One region of the Uliginosibacterium sp. H1 genome, then DNA from elsewhere that is predicted to be linked to it. Evidence: predicted binding sites of a transcription regulator. Region 1 holds the regulator's gene; each other region holds the start of a gene.

Evidence for each region. Region 1 encodes sigma-54, which starts transcription at its own class of promoters, with help from an activator protein. Its sites were predicted from a motif close to TGGCACGCTTNCTGCTNA; they were not measured.
Region 2: metK (methionine adenosyltransferase) is a predicted target of sigma-54. The motif match lies at 2,093-2,110, and genes of this name have one in related genera.
Region 3: VVD47_RS14880 (TorF family putative porin) is a predicted target of sigma-54. The motif match lies at 1,823-1,840, and genes of this name have one in related genera.

Annotation. Positions count from the first base shown of each region.
Region 1 is NZ_JAYXHR010000002.1:1,332,584-1,335,819, forward strand. Features, by position in the region: gene lptB (LPS export ABC transporter ATP-binding protein) at 1-446, shown strand, start outside; gene VVD47_RS15660 (RNA polymerase factor sigma-54) at 465-1,982, shown strand; gene hpf (ribosome hibernation-promoting factor, HPF/YfiA family) at 1,995-2,318, shown strand; gene ptsN (PTS IIA-like nitrogen regulatory protein PtsN) at 2,525-3,010, shown strand; gene hprK (HPr(Ser) kinase/phosphatase) at 2,979-3,236, shown strand, end outside.
Region 2 is NZ_JAYXHR010000003.1:93,125-96,360, forward strand. Features, by position in the region: gene VVD47_RS17100 (hypothetical protein) at 151-618, opposite strand; gene metK (methionine adenosyltransferase) at 853-2,016, opposite strand; gene VVD47_RS17110 (lysophospholipid acyltransferase family protein) at 2,259-3,158, shown strand; gene VVD47_RS17115 (LpxL/LpxP family acyltransferase) at 3,201-3,236, shown strand, end outside.
Region 3 is NZ_JAYXHR010000002.1:1,168,607-1,171,842, forward strand. Features, by position in the region: gene VVD47_RS14870 (DNA topoisomerase III) at 1-1,301, shown strand, start outside; gene VVD47_RS14875 (accessory factor UbiK family protein) at 1,379-1,627, opposite strand; gene VVD47_RS14880 (TorF family putative porin) at 1,883-2,632, shown strand; gene glnK (P-II family nitrogen regulator) at 2,684-3,022, shown strand; gene VVD47_RS14890 (ammonium transporter) at 3,045-3,236, shown strand, end outside.

The sequences.
Region 1 (3,236 bases):
TGACGGTCGCCGAGAACATCATGGCCGTGCTGGAGCTGCAGAAGCTGGGCAAGGCTGAAGTGCGGGCCCGGCTGGACGAGCTGCTCAACGAGCTGAACATCGGCCATCTGCGCGACGCGACCGCCCAGTCGCTGTCCGGTGGCGAGCGTCGCCGCGTGGAGATCGCGCGTGCGCTGGCGACCAGCCCGCGGCTTATCCTGCTCGACGAACCCTTCGCCGGCGTGGACCCGATCGCGGTGATCGACATCCAGAAGATCATCGCCTACCTGAAGTCGCGCGGCATCGGGGTGCTGATCACCGACCACAACGTGCGTGAGACGCTGGGTATCTGCGATCACGCCTGCATCATCAACTCCGGCGAGGTGCTCGCTGGCGGCCGTCCTGACGAAATCGTGCAAAACGCACAGGTGCGTCAGGTGTATCTGGGCGAACATTTCCGCCTGTAGAAGTTTTCCGTCTCATTCATGAAGCCCTCGCTCCAGCTCAAGATATCCCAGCACCTCGCGCTGACCCCGCAGCTGCAGCAGTCCATCCGCTTGCTGCAGCTGTCGACGCTTGAGCTCAACACCGAAATCGAGCGCATCCTGCTGGAGAACCCCATGCTGGAGCGCGAGGACGGTGAGGAGGGCGGCGCCGAAGCGGTGGCCAGCGTCGAGCAGGCCGAAGCCACGCGCCACGAGGAGCGCGAGGAGCGCGACTTCGCGGAGATCCGCGAATCCAGCGGCAACGGCGAGGACGCGGACTTCGAGCCGGCGGTGTCGGTCGATCCGCCTGAGACCATCGATGCGGCCTACGAGGCGGCCTCCGACGACGATCTCGGCGAAGCCGCGGAGTGGCGTTCCGAAGCGGGCAGCCGCAATGGCGGTGACGACGACGAGTCCGACTTCCAGGAATTCCAGGCTGCCGCCACGTCGTTGCGTGACCACCTCGATGCCCAGGTGGCCTTGATGGCCCTGTCCGACCGGGACCGCGCGCTGGTGCGTTTCCTCATCGAGGCGCTGGATGACGATGGCTTTCTCGACACCCCGCTGGAAGAACTGCTCGAACTGATTCCGCCCGAGCTGGAAGTGGAAGTCGATGACCTGCAGATCGCGCTGCGCTATGTGCAGCACTTCGACCCCGTCGGCGTCGGCGCACGCAGCCTGCAGGAGTGCCTGACCCTGCAGCTGCGCAATTGCCCGGAATGCAGTGCCCGCAGCCTGGCGCTGCAGATCGTCGATGGCCAGCTCGAACTGCTGGCCGCGCGCGACTTCGTCAAGCTCAAGCGCCGCCTGGGCTGCAACGACGACGGCCTGCGCGCCGCGCAAGACATGATTTCCCGGCTGAACCCCCGCCCGGGCGCCCAGTTCACCCACGTGGAGCCGCGCTACATCGTGCCGGACGTCATCGTCCGCAAGACGCGCGGCCGCTGGGGGGCGAGCCTCAACCCGGAGGCGATGCCGAAACTGAGGATCCACCGCGTCTACGCCGACATCCTTCAGCAGAACCGTGGTTCCGCCAGCGCCCTGTCGGGCCAGCTACAGGAAGCCCGCTGGTTAATCAAGAACGTACAACAACGCTTTGACACGATCCTCAGAGTGTCGCAGGCTATCGTCGAACGACAACACCAGTTCTTCGACCACGGCGAAGTGGCCATGCGGCCGCTGACCCTGAGGGAGATTGCCGACGAACTGGAGCTGCACGAATCCACGGTGTCGCGCGTGACCACGCAGAAGTACATGGCCAGCCCGCGCGGCGTGTTCGAACTGAAGTATTTCTTCGGCTCTCACGTGTCCACCGACACGGGCGGTGCCTGCTCTGCCACGGCGATTCGTGCGCTGATCCGCCAGATGGTTGCAGGTGAAGACGGGAGAAAACCCCTGTCCGACGCCACGATTGCCGAGATGTTGGGCCAGCAGGGTATCGTGGTGGCGCGACGGACGATTGCGAAATACCGCGAGTCGCTCAATATCCCGCCGGTCAGTCAGCGCAAGTCGATCTGAGAGGAGTGCCCTATGAATCTCAACATCACCGGCCATCATCTTGAGGTGACCCCCGCCATCCGTGAGTTCGTCACCAGCAAGCTGGAACGCGTGATTCGCCATTTCGACCACGTGACCGCCACCCACGTGATCCTCTCCGTCGAGAAGCTCAAGCAGAAGGCCGAAGTGACCCTGCATGTCCGCGGCAAGGACATCCACGTCGAAGCGACCGAGGAAGACCTCTACGCCGCCATCGACGCCATGACGGACAAGCTCGACCGCCAGGTCGTCAAGCACAAGGAAAAGTCCTTCGACCACGGGCGCGACGCCATCAAGCACCAAGCCGCCCAGCCCTGACCGCCCGGCCGGCCGGGTTGTCGGGCATAATTCCCGCTTGCCTGCACCTCGGCCGGTTATCCTGCTCCAAGGTTCTGCTGTCCCATCCCGCTGCACCACGCCCGACAGGAAAGCTCGACAGTTTCGACAGTCCCAGACAGTCCATTTACGCCGAGTAGCGACCGTCTCGTCACCACTGGTGACAGCGCGGTCAGAGCCTCCCCCGGATGAACCTCATTTCCCACATCCTGCCACTGCAAAACGTGCTGCTCGACCTGGAGGCCGACAGCAAGAAGCGCGTTTTTGAACGGGCAGGACTGATCTTCGAGAACCAGAACAGCCTGTCGCGCAGCGCGATCATCGATTCGCTGACCCAGCGCGAGAAGCTCGGCTCCACCGGCCTGGGCCAGGGCATCGCCATTCCGCACGGCCGCATCAAGGGTTTGAAGGAAGCGCTGGGCGCTTTCTTCCGCCTGGCCAGCCCGATCCAGTTCGATGCGCCGGATGGCCGCGCGGTGAACCTCATCTTCGTGATGCTGGTGCCGGAGCAGGCCAACGAATCCCATCTGCGCCTGCTGTCCGAACTGGCCCAGATGTTCTCCGACCGCGCTTTCCGCGACGATCTTCTGGCGGCCGACAGCGCCGACACCATGCATAGCCTCTTTGTCGAATGGGATCCGCATGCGGCGAACGAGCGTCGCTCAACTCTTTGAGGCCAACCGTGCTGCGTTGCGCCTGCGCCACGTCGCCGGCCGGCTCGACACGCACCTCACCATCCATGACAACCGGGTATGGCCGGCTGACCTCGTCGGTCACCTGAACCTCATCCATCCGCAGCGCCTGCAGGTGATGGGCGAGGCGGAGTTCGTCTGGGCGCGCCGTCAGGCGCGCGACAAGCTGGAGCACCACCTGCTCGGCATCCTCGCCGCGGCGCCGCCG
Region 2 (3,236 bases), on a different contig from region 1:
GACGCACGGCAGATGGGGCAGCGAGGCAGGCGCGGATTCTCGCATGCGACGGGCGGCCGGGGAGGCAGGATGGATCAAGCCATGCAGGGCGGCCCTGCATGGTGTGCGGGGTATCGCGGGAGTTGCGCGCTTACAGCTCGCGTGATGCCGTCAGGCGCGGCCTTCCGGAATCCCGCGCAGGCCGGCGCGCTCCAGCCGGTCTTCGAGTTCGCCGAGGTGCGCGGCCACGACATTGCCGGTTTCCTCCACCGCAGCGCGCACTGCGGCTTCGTGCCGCGCCTGCCGCTCGATGTTTGCCAGGGTGGCGGCTTCCAGGTACTGGCGCAGCTCGGTGAAGCGCGAGGCCTCGGCGCTGTTGGCGAGCGTGCGCTGGGCTTCGAGTTCCTTGGTATGACGGCGTGATTCGACCAGGAGGGTGGTTTGCAGATGGGTGATGACGCCCATGAACAGCGCACTGAGCACTGTCAGGATGCCGAGCAGTACAAGCCCCAGCGGGGCCTGGACGACCACGACGCCGAGATTGAGCGGCCCCGGCGCGGAGATGGCGCCCCAGTTGAGGAAGATGAACACCAGACTGCACAGCACTGCAACCAACAGGACCAGGGTGCGGATCTGCATGATTCCTCCTTGTTATGGCGACGTGTCGTGGCGAAGAACTGCCTCGCGGTTTCTCATTATGGGTGACGCGCGGTGAATCACTCAGGGTGAATCATGCCGCTGTGCCTGATGCGGACATGGTCCGCATCGGTCTGACCGTCGTTCGACCACGACGTTCAGCGGCCTCGCCAGCGAGTGACAAAAGAAAACGGGGCGCCGGAGCGCCCCGTTCTTCAACTGCCGGTGAGCAGGTGCTTACAGGCCGGCATCCGCACGCAACGCAGCTGCCTTGTCCGTACTCTCCCACGTGAATTCCGGCTCGTCGCGGCCGAAGTGGCCGTAGGCGGCGGTCTTGGTGTAGATGGGGCGCAGCAGGTTGAGCGACTGGATGATGCCCTTCGGACGCAGGTCGAAGTGCTGCTCGATGAGCGCCACGATCTTGTCGTCGCTGACCTTGCCGGTGCCGAAGGTGTTGACGTTCAGCGAGACCGGGCGGGCCACGCCGATGGCATAGGCGACCTGCACTTCGATGCGCTCGGCCAGGCCGGCAGCGACGATGTTTTTCGCCACGTAGCGGCCGGCGTAGGCGGCGGAACGGTCGACCTTGGACGGGTCCTTGCCGGAGAAGGCGCCGCCACCGTGACGGCCCATGCCGCCGTAGGTGTCGACGATGATCTTGCGGCCGGTCAGGCCGCAGTCACCGTGCGGGCCGCCGACGACGAAGCGGCCGGTCGGGTTGATCAGGTACTTCACCTTGTCGCCGAGCAATTCCTTCGGCAGCACTGGCTTGATGATCTCCTCGATGACGGCTTCCGACAGCTGGGCGTGCGACACGTCCGGGCTGTGCTGGGTGGACACCACCACGGTGTCGATGCCGACCGGCTTGCCGTCGACGTACTTCACCGTCAGCTGGCTCTTGGCGTCCGGGCGCAGCCAGGGCAGGCGGCCGTCCTTACGTACTTCCGCCTGGCGCTGCATGATGCGGTGCGCGTAGTAGATCGGCAGCGGCATCAGGCTGGGGGTTTCATTGCAGGCGTAGCCGAACATCAGGCCCTGGTCGCCGGCGCCCTGTTCCAGGTCCAGGCCTTCGCCCTCGTTCACGCCTTGCGCGATGTCCTGCGACTGGCGGTTGATGGCGGTCAGGATCGCGCAGCTCTTGTAGTCGAAGCCGATGTCCGAGCTGTCGTAGCCGATGCGGCGCACGGTGTCCTGCGCGATCTCGCGGTAGTTGATGTGGCCGCTGGTGGTGATTTCGCCCGAGATCACCACCAGGCCGGTGGAGACCAGCGTCTCGCAGGCCACGCGGCCGCGCGGGTCGACGGCCAGGATGGCGTCGAGGATGGAATCGGAAATCTGGTCGGCGACCTTGTCCGGATGGCCTTCCGAGACCGACTCGGAAGAGAAGAGGTATTCGGCCATTGAGCCTGCTCCCAAAACAAAAAACCCCGGTTGGTGGCGCGAGGCCGACTCCGGGGTTTTGCGAGCGGGCGACGCTTTAGCAGTATTTTTGCGGCCCTGGGGGATGACGAAATCCCGGAACCGACGTCGCCCTGCAAGTTGTCTGTTTAACTCGGCGACGCGAGAATTATACCCGTTGTCCGCATACTGAAAACCCGCGGCGACGGAATCCACCCTTCCGGGCCTGCCCGGCCACGCCCCTGTTGCACACTGCGCGCCAATCCATGTCATCGCTGATCCCTGCCGTCTTTGCCGTGCTGCGTTGCCTTCCCTTGCGTCTGCTCCACCTGCTGGGGGCAGGGGTGGGCTGGCTGGCATGGTGGCTGTCGCCCGGCCTGCGCAAGCGGACGCTGGAGAATCTGGCACTCGCCTTTCCCCAGGGCGTTCCGTCGGGCCTGGCGCGGCGGGCGACCGTGGATGCGGGCCGTGCGCTGCTGGAGCTGCCATGGTTGTGGTCGCGGCCGATCGAGGACGTGGCGGCCCGCGTGACCGAGCAGGAGGGGTACGAGCGGGTCGAGGCGGTGCGCGCCGAGGGTCGTGCCATCCTGTTGCTGACGCCGCACCTGGGGTGCTTCGAGGCGGCCGCCCAGCACTACGGCACGCGCTATCCGATCACCGTGCTGTACCGCCGCCCGAAGCTGGACGTTCTGGCGCCGATCATGGAGTCGGGCCGGCTGCGCGGCCTCATGAAGGCGGCGCCGGCCGATGCAAGCGGGGTCCGCCAGATGCTGAAGGCATTGAAGCGGGGCGAGGCGGTGGGCATGCTGCCGGACCAGGTGCCGCAGTTCGGCGAGGGGGTGTGGGCACCGTTCTTCGGCCGCCCGGCCTACAGCATGACGCTGGCTGCGCGCATGGCCGAAGTGAAGGATGTTCACGTCTTCATGGCGTATGCTGCGCGCCTGCCGGGTGCCCGCTACCGGCTGGTCATCCGCGATCTGGGCCGGCCGCTGTCCGGCACACCCGAGCAGCGGGTGGCGCAGATCAATGCCGAGCTGGAGGCCCTGATCCGCGAGTGTCCGGACCAGTACCTGTGGAGCTACAACCGCTACAAGCGCCCGGCGGGTGTGCCGCCACCCGGGGCCGTAGTTTCTGCCGATGCCTGAAGCCGCCTTTCTCCACGCGCCCACCTTCTTCCTCCTTCCCCGATGAGCGAATTCTTCATCCGCCTGGTCCTGGGCTTC
Region 3 (3,236 bases), 160 kb from region 1:
GGGTCGAAGGGGAAGGCGCGACCGGCTCGCTGGTGGCCGTGAAGCCGGGCGAGGGGGCTGCGACCGACGAAATCGTCGTGCGCGCCATGCAGACCAAGCCGCCGGCGCGCTACAACGAAGCCACGTTGCTCTCCGCGATGGAAGGCGCCGGCAAGCTGGTGGAGGACGAGGAGCTGCGCGAAGCGATGAGCGCACGCGGTCTTGGCACGCCGGCTACGCGTGCGCAGATCATCGAGAACCTGATCGCCGAAACCTACATGCTGCGCGAGGGCCGCGAGCTGATTCCGACGGCCAAGGGTTTCTCGCTGATCACGCTCCTCAAGGGGCTGGGCGTTACCGAGCTGTCCTCGCCGGAGCTGACCGGCGAGTGGGAATACAAGCTCGCCCAGATGGAGAAGGGTGAGCTGTCGCGCGCGGATTTCATGGAGCACATCGTGTCCATGACGCGCGACATCGTGGAGCGCGCCAAGACCTACGATTCCGACACCATTCCGGGTGACTTCGGCATCCTGAAGTCGCCCTGCCCGAAGTGCGGCGGCCTGATCCGCGAGAACTACAAGAAGTTCCAGTGCAGCGACTGCGACTACGGTCTGTGGAAGATCGTCGCCGGTCGCCAGTTCGAGCCGGCCGAGATCGAGACGCTGCTGACGACGGGGCGCGTCGGCCCGCTGGCGGGTTTCCGCAACAAGATGGGGCGCGCGTTCTCCGCCGAGATCCGCCTCAACGACGACAAGCTGCCGGAGTTCGACTTCGGCCAGCCGCGGGAGGGCGAGTCGGTGGAAGCGCCGGACTTCTCCGGCCAGGAAAGTCTCGGCACTTGCCCGAAATGCGGCTCGCCGGTCTATGAGCACGGCCTGTCCTACGTCTGTGAGAAGTCGGTCGGCCCGGAGAAGAGCTGCGACTTCCGTTCCGGCAAGCTGATCCTGCAGCAGCCCATCGAGCGGGAGCAGATGCAGAAGCTGCTGACGGCGGGCAAGACCGACCTCTTGAAGGAGTTTGTCTCCGCGCGCACCCGTCGCAAGTTCTCCGCCTATCTCAAATGGGATGCGGCGGCAGGCAAGGTCGGGTTCGAGTTCGAACAGAAGGCGCCGCGTGCGACGGCCAAGAAAGCGCCGGCCAAGGCGGGCGCGAAGAGCGCCGGGGCGGACGCTGCCGAGACCGCATCGGAGGAAAAGGCCGTGGCCAAGACGACGAAGGCCGCCAAGACCAGCAAGACAACGAAGGCCAAGGCCACGAAAGCCACCACCAAGAGCGCCACGGCCAAGAGCACGGCAACGAAGCGGACCAAGGCAGACGCCTGACCCGTCCCGAAGCCCAAAACAAAAGGCGCGACCTCATGGTCGCGCCTTTTGTTTTTCCGTCGTACCGGGCTGCGCGATCAGGCGGCCTCTTCGCGCTGCTTCGCTTCCAGTTCCGCGATGCGGGCCTCCAGCTGGGACAGGCGTTCGCGGGTGCGGGCCAGTACTTCGCGCTGGACTTCGAATTCTTCGTGGGTCACCAGCTCCATCTTGGCAAAGCCGGCAGCCATCAGCGCCTTGACGTTCTTCTCTATGTCCTTGGCCGGCGTGTGCGACAGCATTTCGGACACTTTCGCGCCGATTTCGTCCAGCAGTTTCGTATTCACCATGTCGGCTGCTCCTGATGCGGGGGAATGTGATTTCACTCTAGCACAGCGGACTTTGACGGCGCCTCTGGTCGTTTCCCGTCTTGGCACTGTTTTGGTGCCGACCCACCGGAAGCGCTTCGAAGTCTTTGCACTGTTTTTGCGCAGCGTTTGACATAAGGGGCGTTGCAGCCAAGTAGCGAGCGGGCCTTCTGGCGTTGGCACGAATCCCGCTTAAACGTGCTGCCCCATCTTCCCTGTTTTACATAGGAGCAACACATGCGCAAAACCATCCTCGCTTCGCTGATCGCAACCACCCTGAGCGCCCCCGTGCTGGCCCAGGAGTCGCCGCACTCCGTGACCGGCAATGTGTCGCTGGCCTCCGAGTACATCTATCGCGGCATCGGCCAGACCAATCGCAAGCCGGCCATCCAGGGCGGCTTCGACTACGGTCACGCCAGCGGCCTGTACCTCGGCACCTGGGCGAGCAACATCAGCTGGCTGAACGACGCGAACGTTGGCGAAGGCTCGTCGATGGAATGGGACTTCTACGGCGGCTACAAGAAGGCGTTCGGCGACTGGGGTGTCGATGTCGGCTTGCTGCAGTACTACTACCCGGGCAATTTTGATGGCGTCACCAGCCCCAACACCCTGGAAGCCTACGGTGCGGTGAGCTGGAAGATGCTGACCTTCAAGCTGTCGTACGCCTTCACCGATCTGTTCGGCGCCAAGGCCCCGGACGGTGGTGACACCGACGGCAGCATCTACTACGAGCTGAACGGCAACTTCGACGTTGGCGCCGGTTTCACCCTGGCTGCCCACCTCGGCCGCCAGGAAGTCTCCGACTTCTCCGATGCTTCCTACACCGACTGGAAGCTGGGCGTCACCAAGGAGCTGGTGGGCCTGACCTGGGGCCTGTACTACGTCGGTTCCGACGCCAAGGGCAAGCCGGGCGAGTTCTACCACAACGTCTATGGCAAGAACCTGGGCGACGACCGCGCGCTGCTGACCGTCAGCAAGACGTTCTAATTACCAAACAGGCATGCCCCGTTCCGGGGCATGCCGCATCGAGGAGCGATCATGAAATTCGTGACTGCCATCATCAAGCCCTTCAAGCTGGACGAAGTGCGTGAAGCGCTGTCGGCCATTGGCGTGCAGGGCGTGACGGTGACCGAAGTGAAGGGTTTCGGCCGTCAGAAGGGCCACACCGAGCTGTACCGCGGTGCTGAATATGTCGTCGACTTCCTGCCCAAGGTGAAGATCGAGGTAGCCATCGACGATGGCCTGCTCGACCAGGTCATCGAGGCCATCGAGAAGTCGGCCAATACCGGCAAGATCGGTGACGGCAAGATCTTCGTCTTCGACCTGCAACAAGCTATCCGAATCCGTACCGGCGAAACCGGCGCGGACGCGCTCTAAGAACAAGGAGAGGGAGCAACTCATGAAAAAGCTGTTTGCCATCGTCCTGACGGCCCTGACCATGGGTCTGACGGGTGCTGCCTGGGCGCAGGACGCCTCGGCGCCGGCGGAAGCCCCTGCTGCCGCTGCACCGGCCGAAGCTGCACCGGCTGCTGCGGCGGAAGCCCCTGCCGCGGCTCCGGCCGCGACGCCCGTCCCCAACAAGGGTGACACC